DNA from 4 places in the Shewanella sp. SG44-2 genome. Region 3 is predicted to be linked to each of the others. Evidence: predicted binding sites of a transcription regulator. Region 3 holds the regulator's gene; each other region holds the start of a gene.
The links. Region 3 encodes sigma-54, which starts transcription at its own class of promoters, with help from an activator protein. Its sites were predicted from a motif close to GTTGGCACGNNNNTNGNNT; they were not measured.

Region 1: a site for sigma-54 is predicted at 1,482-1,500, ahead of H5181_RS17025 (TorF family putative porin). Genes of this name have one in related genera too.
Region 2: a site for sigma-54 is predicted at 1,848-1,866, ahead of H5181_RS01475 (YccF domain-containing protein). Genes of this name have one in related genera too.
Region 4: a site for sigma-54 is predicted at 1,138-1,156, ahead of H5181_RS17565 (nitric-oxide reductase large subunit). Genes of this name have one in related genera too.

Annotation. Positions count from the first base shown of each region.
Region 1 is NZ_JACJEU010000029.1:8,903-12,106, forward strand. Features, by position in the region: gene H5181_RS17015 (PDC sensor domain-containing protein) at 1-132, shown strand, start outside; gene H5181_RS17020 (PA3496 family putative envelope integrity protein) at 217-393, opposite strand; gene H5181_RS17025 (TorF family putative porin) at 713-1,399, opposite strand; gene H5181_RS17030 (HU family DNA-binding protein) at 1,794-2,066, opposite strand; gene H5181_RS17035 (response regulator) at 2,222-3,019, opposite strand; gene H5181_RS17040 (hypothetical protein) at 3,142-3,204, opposite strand, start outside.
Region 2 is NZ_JACJEU010000001.1:349,360-352,563, reverse strand. Features, by position in the region: gene H5181_RS01485 (TIGR00266 family protein) at 1-592, shown strand, start outside; gene H5181_RS01480 (EVE domain-containing protein) at 774-1,241, opposite strand; gene H5181_RS01475 (YccF domain-containing protein) at 1,398-1,811, opposite strand; gene H5181_RS01470 (1-aminocyclopropane-1-carboxylate deaminase/D-cysteine desulfhydrase) at 2,009-2,980, shown strand.
Region 3 is NZ_JACJEU010000026.1:39,093-42,296, reverse strand. Features, by position in the region: gene rapZ (RNase adapter RapZ) at 1-267, opposite strand, end outside; gene ptsN (PTS IIA-like nitrogen regulatory protein PtsN) at 264-707, opposite strand; gene hpf (ribosome hibernation promoting factor) at 710-997, opposite strand; gene H5181_RS16315 (RNA polymerase factor sigma-54) at 1,023-2,507, opposite strand; gene lptB (LPS export ABC transporter ATP-binding protein) at 2,650-3,204, opposite strand, start outside.
Region 4 is NZ_JACJEU010000031.1:20,201-23,404, forward strand. Features, by position in the region: gene H5181_RS17555 (HlyD family secretion protein) at 1-408, opposite strand, end outside; gene slyA (transcriptional regulator SlyA) at 417-902, opposite strand; gene H5181_RS17565 (nitric-oxide reductase large subunit) at 1,196-3,204, shown strand, end outside.

The DNA.
Region 1 (3,204 bases), on a different contig from region 3:
ATGATGTTAGCGGTCGTGGGGCTATTGGTTGGGTTAGGGATATATGTGTATCTAGGTGCCAAAGCTGAGCTGCTACTCACACAAGCACAAGTTGGTAAGCACACTAGGCGTATACAAACTAAAAGTGCATAGGCAATTAAATAGCGCTTAGTAGTGCCTAAGTTCGCTCGCTTAAAATAGACAGGGATAAACGACATTGGCGTTTATCCCTATTTTTTAGAAAAAATCGTCGTCACCAATTGCTTTACGTAATTGAGCTTGTTCGAGGAAATCTTCTAATCTGCGTTTTACTTGGCGTTTATGTTGTAATGTTTCGGCGGATTTAACGTTTCTAGGCGTTGTCATCGCGTCCATTTCTGTGTCATCAGGCACTCTTTCACTAAGATTAGCCATAACAAAACCCTCATGTTGAATAAAAGCGTGGTATTAATTCAATGAGCATTTTCTAACTAAAAAAACCTAAATAGGGAAGTAAAATATTTTTCCTCAGTTGGACAGCTATTTTTACCTTTCTCTTTGAGCTTAGCATTAATTGTTTTTCTTGCTAGTAAAACCAACTAGTTGGTGCGTAGAGTGTGCTTGTGATCAAATATTCTGGATGTGCTGAGCGTAGATAATGCTCCGCTTTCAAGCAGGTAAAAAAACGCCACCTTCAATTAGGTGGCGTCGATAACACGAATACAGCAAAGCGCATGTGCGATAGGGTTACTCGTTATAGGCTAAAGCCATATGAGTAGCCTAAAACAACTTTAGCATCATTGTCTGGTAAGTCTGTGTCAGAGGCCATAAATGAGACTGTTCCTAGGTCTGTTTCAGCGCTTAAAGTCACGTTGTAGTCTGCATAGGTGTCGCCAAATAAATCTTCAACAACATCGCCTTGTGAATAACCGTAGTGGAATGCAATGCTGAGCTTTTCTGTTAACGGGAAACTGGCATTGGCTTGAATATAGTTCCAATCTGTTTCGTCACTTGCACCAGACACATCAGAGTCAGCGTTGATCACTTGAGAATAACCAACATCTAACCATTTCCATCCAAGCACCAAGGCCACTTCACCAAAATCAATACTGCCACCAGCATCTGGGTAAGCATAATAAAGGTAGCTGATGTCGTAAGTTAGGTCTTCAGTAAAGTTACCGCCATAACCACCATAAAGGTCTAGTTCGTAACTGGTTTCATCACCAAAATCGACATTTGATACCCAAGTACCGGCATAAAATCCAGACTCATGAGCATAGTCAATGCCGCCTTGAACGGCTGCTTCATTATTGGTTTGTGTGGTGCCACGCCATAAGTAGTTCGATGTTGCGCCAATATTGCCAGTGACTTCAGCAAGGGCTGAGCCGCTTAGTAATAAGCCTGTTGATAACGCAATTGCTTGATATAGTGATTTTTTCATCTTCATCCCTTAAAGTTTTATTATCACTGAGGCATTTATGTAGCATTAAATGAGCTCAATGTTGGTTTGTCTGAAGATTAATTAGCGAATCGCATGCCAATATTTTTTTACATTTTAAATTAGTAAGTTATGTAGTTCTGGATCATTTTGTTGCATCTTTGTTGCTGCTAAATGATGCAGGAGCGCACTTTTAATGTGCAACAATACATCAGCGTTAGATATTCGCTTATATTGAGTAGATTAGCGTTTTGCTGTGGGATAGTAGGTGGTCTGAGGTGGTCTATATTATTAATTTAACTCGGGCATCTGGATAACAGAATAAGCAAAGCTGAAAAATAACCAATAAAAAACCTCCACAGAGGAGGTTTCTATCAAAAAAAGACTGAGCGTATAATTAATTAACGCTATCTTTTAGTGTTTTACCAGCTTTAAACTTAGGCACAGTAGCTGCAGCAATTTGAATTTCTTTGCCAGTTTGCGGGTTACGGCCAGTACGTGCGGCACGTTGAGTGGTTTCAAAAGAACCAAAACCAACAATAGAAATTTTATCACCATTTTTCATGGCTTCAGTTACCGCTTCTTCGAAAGATTTTAGTGCGCGGCCAGCTTCAGCTTTAGTTAGTTCCGCATTTTCAGCGATTTTTGCAATTAATTCACTTTTGTTCATATTGATATTCTCTGCTTTCCATAGAAGTGTTTTTTAAAACATGAATAACATGCCACAAGCCATGCTGGTTTAAAAGCACTTTATCCCATAAATTCAGTATCTGTAGTGGTTTTACAGCAAAATCAGTACAAATAATGTCTTTTTTCGCTCTGTGGTTATTCTTCTAGCAGTTGGTAAAGAATTTTCTTTACTAACTGTGGTTCGAAAGGTTTATCACATAAGGCGTTAACCCCAGCACTAAATACATTACTTAGGTGGGTATCATTGGCTTCTGACGACACCATTAGAATCGGGATATGTGATTGTTGACTGTGGTTACGGATATATTGCGTTAATGCTAATCCATCTACCGAAGGCATGTTGTAGTCGGTTATCACTAAGTCATACATGTTTTCTTTCATCAGATTGATAGCCTGCTCACCATCAACCGCTTCAGTAATCAGTTGCATCCCTAAGTTGCCAATAGTGCGTTTAATCACATTACGCGCCATTCGGCTATCATCAACCACTAGCACCCTGATGTTATGCACGTCAAAGTGGCTTAAATCCAGCTCGTCGTGGCTGAGTAAATCAATGGTTGAATTAAGTGCCGTGGCTAAATGCTCTGCATTAAATGGCTTAGGCAAAATGGCGACAACACCTGATTGCCTAAAGATTTCGAGTTGTTCACGGCGACACTCACTGGAAACCAGCATAAATTGAATATCATTTAATGCGGGGGTACTTTTGATGTACTGCAGTAGTTCTGTGGCTTCACCATCGACAAAATGCAGCGCACTGGCGATTAAGTCAGGTTTATGGCGTTGAATAATCGTTTTGGCTTCAGCGATCGTTGCGGCAGTTTGAATGCTGCTCACTCCTTCTTGCTGAAGACGTGTAATGATAATTTTACGTTGAGTCTCTGAAGGCTCAAGTAATAGGATGGATAATTCACTTGGGGATAAACTAGTCATAATTCACGTTCCACAGATATATTTATTATTATTTTGTTGTTTTAATGTTGCGCGCATGAGCGAATTATACACTAAAAATGGCCTGAGGATGGCAGTCAGGCCTGAGTAATAGCATTTTATGCTTACTTTTTAACGAGATAGTCTCTAGTCACGTTAGACTGTCCAACCCACCATTGAAATACCAC
Region 2 (3,204 bases), on a different contig from region 3:
TGCTGGTAAACGCGCCATTTCGGGTGAGGGTATTTTTATGACTCACTTTACCAATCAAGGCCAACAGAAACGAAAAGTAGCATTTGCTGCACCATTTCCTGGCACTATTCTGGCAATTGACTTAGCTCAACATCAAGGTGAACTTATCTGCCAAAAAGACAGCTTTTTAGCGGCAGCTTTAGGTACGCAAGTGAGTATGAAGTTTAATAAACGTTTAGGGACCGGTTTTTTTGGTGGGGAAGGATTTATTCTACAAAGCCTAAAAGGCGATGGCATGGCGTTTGTGCATGCTGGTGGGACATTGATTAAAAAAGAATTACACGGTGAGACATTGCGGGTCGATACCGGTTGTTTAGTGGGGTTCACTCCTGGAATTGATTATGACATACAACGTGCAGGCTCATTAAAGTCGATGGTATTTGGTGGTGAAGGTTTGTTCCTTGCAACCTTAAAAGGCCATGGAACTGTGTGGTTACAAAGCTTACCGTTTTCTCGTATGGCTGACAGAATCATTGCTCATGCACCATCAAGTGGTGGCAAAGACAAAGGTGAAGGTTCTGTACTTGGCGGAATAGGCCGAATGATTAACTAATTCTGACATTACGCGATCTTATCACTGTGCCGTTAGTATTCGAGCTCAGGCTATTACAGCTAATTGTATTGACTTAGTCTGAGCTGTCTTTAGGAGATTTTTTAGAATGTTTACTGGTCAGCTGACGAGCTGTTCTGTTTTAACTTAAGGTTACCCATGTAAGGTCATCAATCTAACGTTATTATTTTAAGATTGTTAATTGCATAATATGTTGGTATTGCAACGGTGTGACGGGCTGAACACTCAAGCGAGCACCTTTAGCCACTAATACCATATCTTGCAGTGCGAGATCTGCTTTCAATTGTTTCAAGCTCACTGGTTTAGAAAATTTGGCCATAAATTGGATATCTACTTGCCACCATCGAGGCGTATTAGTGTTAGATTTTACATCATAATACGGTGAACGGTTATCAAAAGCACTGATATCGATTTGTGCATCACTGCTAATTTTTGCTAAACCCACAATGGCAGGTACTTTACAGCTAGAGTGATAAAACAACACTACATCGCCTAAGGCGATTTGATCTCGAATGTAATTACGTGCTTGATAGTTACGAATACCCTGCCAAGCAACGGTTTGCTGCTCACTCATCTGTAGATTATCAATACTAAAGTCGTCTGGTTCAGACTTCATTAACCAATAGTTCATGTGATCCCATTACTGTCTTTAAAGAGGCTGAATAACCTTTTAGCGCTTAATAATGGCAATGTACACGTTGCTGATGCGATTAGGCAAATAAAAAGCCGATAGTATTATACTATCGGCTTTTTACAACAGTGGTCATTCAACGGTTATTAATGAATGTTAATAAGTTGGTTTGGCAATAACAGTTTGGCCGATAGGGGTTAAACTTAACAGGGCCAACTTAAGATGCTGTAACGCGAAAGGAATACCTATAATCGTTACAAAACAAGCCAGAGCATGGGCTAGATGACCAATCGCGAGCCAAATACCAAAGCACAAAAACCAGATGACATTACCCACCAAACCTAACGTGCCAGTGCCAATATCTTCTTGGCCTGAAATGTGTTTTCGGTTAACGGTTTCTTGTCCAAATGGCCAGAAAGCAAGTTCGCCAATGACAAAACAAGCACGACCAAATGGGATACCAATGATACTGATAAAGCACAGTACCCCTACTAGCCACCAGGCTAGTCCCATGACAAAACCACCCATTAAAAACCAAGCAATATTAAAGATTAAGCGTAAAAGTGACATTTTCAATCCTATCAATAGTCAATATTACTTAATATAAAGCCATATTCATGCCATGTTTTTAACTAACTGATTCTTATAGCTTAAAGGTTGATTTTATACTGTATGGCTAATGTAGTGTGATGATTAATACAAATGAATCGATGAGATTTATCATTTTTTAGTTAAAATGCTCATATTACAGTTGATTGAGACAATTCATGTTTTCGATAAGCCCAGTACAAGCGATGAACTTTGAAGGACGCAGTATCTACATTAAGCGGGATGATTTATTACATGCTGATTTTGGTGGTAATAAAGCGCGTAAATTTTATCATTTCTTACATCATGATTATTCACATGTTACCCAAATCGTGGCTTCGGGCTCTGCACAAGCAAACTCCTTGTACTCATTGTCTGTACTTGCAAAGCAGCAAGGGTGGAAATTTGATTACTACGTAAGCCACATCAGCGAGTTTTTATTACAACATCCTCAGGGGAATTATGCTGCAGCGATACAAAATGGCGCCAATATTATAGATGTTCGTCATTTGACTGATGCTGAAAACCTTGACGGTATGCATTTAGACGATGCGATGCGACATATTGTTTCATCAGACCCAAGCTATGCAGATAAAAAACAATTACTTTTTATTCCTGAAGGTGGCCGTTGTGAGTATGCCGAAACTGGGATAGCACAACTCGCCAGTGAAATTATTCAATGGGCACAAGATCAACAAAAAAAACAGTTAAAGATATTTTTACCCTCAGGTACGGGAACTACTGCAGCTTATTTAAATAAACAAATTATTCAACAACAGGCTAAATTACTATTAATGGATGTTATTGCCATAGAGGTATTAACTTGCAGTACCGTAGGAGGAGATGAATATTTACGTCAACAATTCTCACAATTAGTCGATGAGGTTTATTTTCCTAACATTATTAATGATGGTCATAAATATCATTTTGGAAAATTATCACGACGTTGTTTTGATATGTGGAATACGGTATGCCAGTCGGGAATTGAATTTGAATTATTGTACGACCCGGTTGGATTTCTAGTGTTACAACATTATTTGAATAGTAATACTGTCAGTGCAACCGATATTCTCTATATACATCAGGGGGGAGTCTTGGGAAATAAAACGATGTTGCCAAGATACCAACGAAAGTTTTCGCACACGGTTTGATTACAGGATGAGTGTAGAATTTCTTGTTGTAAGTTGTTGATATTAAGTCTGTTATTTCTAAGTGGTAGATTTGGGTTTAAAAAGTTCGATTGGAGTTTAAAACTGAAGAATAATTTGAAATGATGCGAGTGAGTTATTCATTTTGCTCTGTTTTAATAAACATCGGTAAGTGAGAGGAGAATACCGAGAAATGAGTTTATTAAATAACAGAGCAAATGATTAAC
Region 3 (3,204 bases):
GTCATTGGAATTTAAAAAGAAGCTGATAATTTCAGTGTCATTCTCAAGTAGTGCCAATTGGTCTTGAAGCACTTTACCTTGTTCTGCAATGTTACGAACATCAACACTAATCGCAACCAAATCATTGCTGCCCTTAAGCTGGGCTAATAATGTGCCAATAAGTGGTAAAGGCAAATTATCAACACAATAATATCCTAGGTCTTCTAATACTCTCAGGGCAACGGATTTTCCTGAGCCTGAACGTCCCGATACTATGACAAGTTTCATGCAGTAATAACCTGATAAAGTTCTGTTGCGTCGTGAGTTTTGCGAAGCTGTTTCAATATTTGCTTATCGCTTAACTTTTGGGCCATGCTTGATAACGTGCCTAAATGTTGTTGGCACTGGTCGGCAGGTACTAACAAAGCAAATAAAAGATCCACGGGCTGCTTATCTATTGCATCAAAGGCAATGGCTTCTTCACATTTAATAAATATCGCGATAGGGTGATCGATGGTCGTTAATCGACCATGAGGTATCGCAATGCCATTTCCTATACCTGTGCTACCCATTTTCTCTCTCGCTAACAGGCTTTCAAAAACCTCTTGCGAAGACAGGGTTGGGTACTGGGCAGCGACTAAATTGCTGATGAGTTCCAGTACTTTTTTCTTACTGCCCGGTGTGGCACAGGTAGTGCATTCCGGCTGCAGAATGGTACAAAGTTCCATCGTTAGTGTTTTGTATTCTTCTCTTTGTGTTTAATTACCTGACGGTCGAGTTTATCGATCAGGGCGTCTATTGCAGCATACATATCAGTATTTTCTGACATTGCAAAAATCTCTGCGCCATTAACGTTGATTTTAGCTTCTGCTTTTTGTTGTAATTTTTCTACATTGAGCACAACGTGTACATTATGGATCTGATCGAAGTGCCGTTCAAGCTTTGAAAATTTACCTTGGACGTATTCACGTAAAGATTCTGTGATTTCGACATGATGTCCAGTCAGACTTATTTGCATAAAAAATCCTCCATTGCCTAGTAGGTTATAAACTCTTACGTTGGTTTGAGGGCGGGATCATCATTGCTTCACGGTATTTTGCAATCGTACGACGCGCAACGTTTATGCCCTGTTCTGCCAGAAGCTGAGCCATTTTACTGTCGCTCAGTGGTTTTTTCTGGTTTTCTGCGGCAACCAGCTTTTTGATAAAAGCACGAATGGCTGTAGATGAGCATTCCCCGCCATCGTCAGTACTGACATGGCTAGAGAAGAAGTATTTTAGTTCAAACAACCCTCGTGGGGTGTGCATATATTTTTGTGTGGTGACTCGTGAAATGGTCGATTCGTGCATCTCTACTGCTTCCGCAATATCATTGAGCACCATAGGCTTCATGGCTTCTTCGCCATATTCAAAAAAGCCTTGCTGAAATTGTACAATGCAATTTGCCACTTTAAGTAAAGTATCGTTGCGACTTTCAATACTTTTAATAAACCATTTAGCCTCTTGCAGATGGCCTCGAATAAATTGACTATCCGACGGGTTTTTACTGCCTCTAGCCATGGCCGCGTATTGCTGATTAACACCAATTTTAGGCATGTTGTCTGGGTTTAACTCTACAACCCAGCGGCCATTTTTCTTTAATACAGTGACATCGGGAATAACGTATTCATCATCCATTGGGGTAATTAATAAACCAGGACGAGGATTGAGTGTCTGAATTAGAGTGATTGCGTCACGTAATTCATTTTCTTTTAGTTTTGTTTTACGCATCAATAATCTGAAATCACGGCCAGCAATTAAATCTAAATAGCCTTTAATTAACAAACGAGCATTATCGATATGTGGTGTGTCGTTAGAGAATTGTGCTAATTGAATAAATAGACATTCACTTAAATCACGTGCAGCAACACCAACAGGGTCAAAGTGTTGAACGCGTTTTAATACCGCTTCAACTTCATCAAGTTCCACATTTTCATCACCCATGGCTTCAAGAATATCTTCGGTACTTTGGGTTAAATAACCGCGTTCATCTATGGCATCAATAATGGCGGTGGCAATGGCGAGATCAGTGTCTGAAAATGGGGTAAGATTTTTTTGCCATTCTAAATGTTCGTACAAACCTTCGGTCGTTTCACCTTGAAAGGGCATGTCGTCATCGCGCATGCTCGCACTGCCTGAACCTGACATTGGTGAGGCTGTGTACACTTCGTCCCATGTGGTATCCATGGCTAAATCATCCATGGTTTCTTTGGTCATGGATTCTGCAATGTCGACAGTGGAAGTGTCTTTTTCGACATTAACAATGCTGTTGTCACTAAAGTCGGTATCCGCTTGGTCGCGATTTTCCTTTAAGGAGTCTTTTGCTTCAGAAAACTCATCTTCTATTTCAAGTAATGGATTTGAATCTAATGCTTGTTGGATTTCCTGCTGTAGCTCCAATGACGATAATTGCAGTAAGCGAATGGCTTGCTGCAATTGTGGGGTCATGGTTAAGTGTTGACCCATTTTAAGTTGGAGTGACGCTTTCATTTACCGCTTATCCCTAGATGATTTTCAATAAAAATGACAATCTCGAAACTGTAATGGATTGCCATATACATCAATGACATTTAACGTTGTTTAGGTATCGTTCAATGAAATGAGTTAGCTAGACTAAAGGCCAGTAAAGTAACTATAGCTTGAATTGTTCACCTAAGTACACAGCACGAACTTGTTGATTACTTAATATCTCATCAGGTGTGCCTTCGGCGATTAAATTACCCTGGCTAACGATATAGGCCCGCTCACAAACGTCTAGCGTTTCACGTACGTTATGGTCGGTAATTAATACCCCTAAACCGCGATTTTTAAGTTGTTGGATGATTTTTTTAATGTCGATGACCGAAATAGGATCAACACCAGCAAAAGGCTCATCAAGCAAAATAAATTTTGGATTAGCAGCTAAAGCGCGCGCAATTTCAACTCGACGACGTTCGCCACCCGATAACGACATGCCTTGGCTGTCGCGTATGTGAGTAATGTGGAATTCTTCGAGTAGATGCTCAAGTTGCTCAATACGTTGGTCTGTACTGAGCTCTTTGCGAGTTTGCAGTACGGCCATTATGTTGTCGTAAACGGTAAGCTTGCGGAAAATACTGGCTTCTTGTGGTAAGTAACCTATACCTTTGCGGGCGCGCAAATGCATTGGATCGGCAGTAAGGTCGTCATCGTCAATTAATATCCGACC
Region 4 (3,204 bases), on a different contig from region 3:
TCGAGAAGCGTACAATGCATCAAGGCGTTTTGCTTCACTGTTTCTCTGCTGTGCACTACTTTGATTTGCCTGAACATCTGCTTTGGCAGCAAGTATCGATGCATCAAGTTCGGCGTTATCTTGTTTTGCTTGCTCTAACGCCAATGTAGCCTGCTCAGCCGCTAACTCATAAGGGGCTGAGTCGATGCTAAATAACACATCACCTTTAACCACTAATTGGTTATTTTCGACTGCAATAGAAGCAATTTTACCACTGACTTGCGGTGTTACTTTAGTGACCATTCGTGTTGCCATGGCTTGTGGCGTCATTGGCATCACAGCGTCGGCAAACATAAAGTAGCCAAACACTGATACAAACAGGAATATAGATACTTTTACGAGTCGTGCAAATTGTTGATCTGGAGTCATATTCTTTCTCATTTGGGAATTTTGTCGTCTTGTTCAGTGTTCTTATGCAGCACAGCAAGAGCGTTATCACTGATCAGACTGATGACACGTTCAAATTCACTTAATTCTTGGCTGCTAATGCCGGCTAATAAATTACGTCGCACTAGCATGATTTTACTTTCCATCTGCTTAAGCATCTCAATCCCATCAGGGGTTAAGCTGACAATGCGTGCCCGTTTATCTTTTTCGCAGCAATGGCGTTGCATATAGCCCTGCTCTTCTAATTGATTAAGGGTGCGCATTAATGATGGCAATTCAATTTCTAACGCATCTGCAAGCACCTTTTGGCTGACGTTGTCCCCTAAGCGCAATAACTTCCACAATGCTGTCCAGCGAGGATGAGTAAGACCTAGCGGGATTAATTCTGCATCGGCAGCCGTTCGCCATAAGCGGTGCAATCGACCTAAATTTTCAGCTAGAGACAGTTCTTTTAATCTTTCTAATTCTTGGGACATGATTAGCACTCACTTAATTAGCGTACTAACCATTATAACTAGTTAGCATGCTAAGTAAATAGCTTTATCGAATAAGATAAACCACGATGAAATAACAGAGTAAATATAATACCGCTGTCATTTCGACATTAAATAGTCTTATTGACACATGCATTATGTGTCAATAAGACTATTTAATGCATATCGCCAAAACCATTAATAGCATATTAATCAATATCTTATTTAAAAATTAAAAGTTGGCACGTCTTGTGTAATGTCATCGGTATCAAAATGACTTTGCGCTAAGAGGACTTATGAGCAAAAACAAACTCACCGGCATTGCACTATTAATCGTGCTTGTGGCTTCCTTCACTGTATTACTTAGTTTAGGCAGCGGTATATACCGAGAAAAACCGCCTATTCCAGCGGCGTTTACTGACACCAGTGGCCACCCCATATTTACCGAAAACGATATTGAGCAAGGGCAACTTGTATGGCGCTCAATGGGCGGGCATCAGTTAGGCTCAATTTGGGGTCATGGTTCTTATGTGGCACCAGACTGGACTGCTGATTGGTTACACCGTGAAGCACAAGCTTGGTTGTCTATTACGGCTAAAGCACGTTTCAATCGTGATTTCGCAGAACTCGATTCAGAGCAGCAAGCAGGGTTAGAAAAAGCCCTCAGAAATGATATGCGCCATAATACGGTTGTCGAAAGTGCAGAGAATAAAACCTATGTTACGCTTTCAAACACCAGAGTTGCGGCGATAAATGAAGTGACTCAACACTATTTATCACTTTTTGGTGACGATCCTGCACTGTCATCACTGCGCGAACAATATGCAATGAAAGAAGGCACTATCACCGATGCCAGCCATCGTGAACTGCTAAATGCTTTCTTATTTTGGGGCTCATGGGCAGCGGTAACCGAACGTCCTGGTTACGATTATACTTACACCAATAACTGGCCATATGATCCACAGATAGGTAATTTACCGACTTCAGATAACATAGTTTGGTCAGTGTTGAGCGTAGTGACATTGATTCTTGGTATTGCTATGTTGATTTGGCACCATGCCTGTTGCAAAGAAGAAGCATTACCAGAACCCGCTAAAGATGACCCATTATTTTTCACTAAACCGACGCCATCGCAAAAAGCGGTAGGTAAATACTTTGTCACTGCGATTGGACTGTTTTTACTGCAAATACTGGTTGGTGGAATTACGGCACACTATGCGGTTGAAGGCCAAGAGTTCTATGGTTTCCCATTATCTGAAATTCTGCCTTATTCGGTCACTCGAACTTGGCACACTCAACTTGCGGTATTTTGGATAGCCACAGCCTGGTTAGGCACTGGCTTATACATTGCCCCGGCACTCTCAGGTTACGAGCCGAAGTATCAACGCCTAGGGGTAAACATTCTTTGGGGCGCGTTAGTTATTATCGTCCTTGGTTCTATGGCCGGTGAGTGGTTGGGTGTTCAGCAGTATTTTGATCTGGACATGAACTTCTTGTTTGGTCATCAAGGGTATGAATACATCGATTTAGGCCGTGTATGGCAAGTATTACTGCTGGCAGGTTTATTAATTTGGTTAGCGTTAGTCACTGCTTCAATGCGCCCAGCGTTAAAAGTCAGCAACGACATGCAACCGGTTATTTGGGTGCTATACGCTTCTTGTGTCGCCATTGGCTTATTTTATGGTGCTGGCTTGTTTATGGGCAAACACTCTAACCTAGCGATTGCGGAATACTGGCGTTGGTGGGTGGTCCACTTATGGGTTGAAGGCTTCTTTGAAACATTTGCGACATCTGTAATTGCATTAATGTTAGTTCGCTTAGGGCTTATCCGCGCTCGAAGTGCCAATGGTGCAGTATTGTTCTCAACTGTGGTATTTTTAACCGGTGGCCTAATCGGTACCTTACATCACTTATACTTTACCGGTACTCAAACATCAGTCATTGCTTGGGGAGCGATATTCTCAGCACTTGAAGTTGTGCCGTTAGCATTAATTGGTTTTGAAGCGATGGAAACCTATCGTTTACGTAAAGCCAGCCCTTGGATGGAGCGTTATCACTGGGCGATTATGTTCTTTGTGGCGACCTCGTTCTGGAACTTAATAGGTGCTGGTGTATTAGGTTTCTTAATTAATCCACCTATTTCGCTGTACTTTATCCAGGGCTTAAACACCACTGCAACCCATGCTCATGCGGCATTTATGGGCGTGTATGGCATGCTAGGTATAGGGTTGATGTTATTCTGTTTACGCGGATTAACAGGCAATATGCAATGGAACCACAAATACCTTAAAGGCGCATTTTGGAC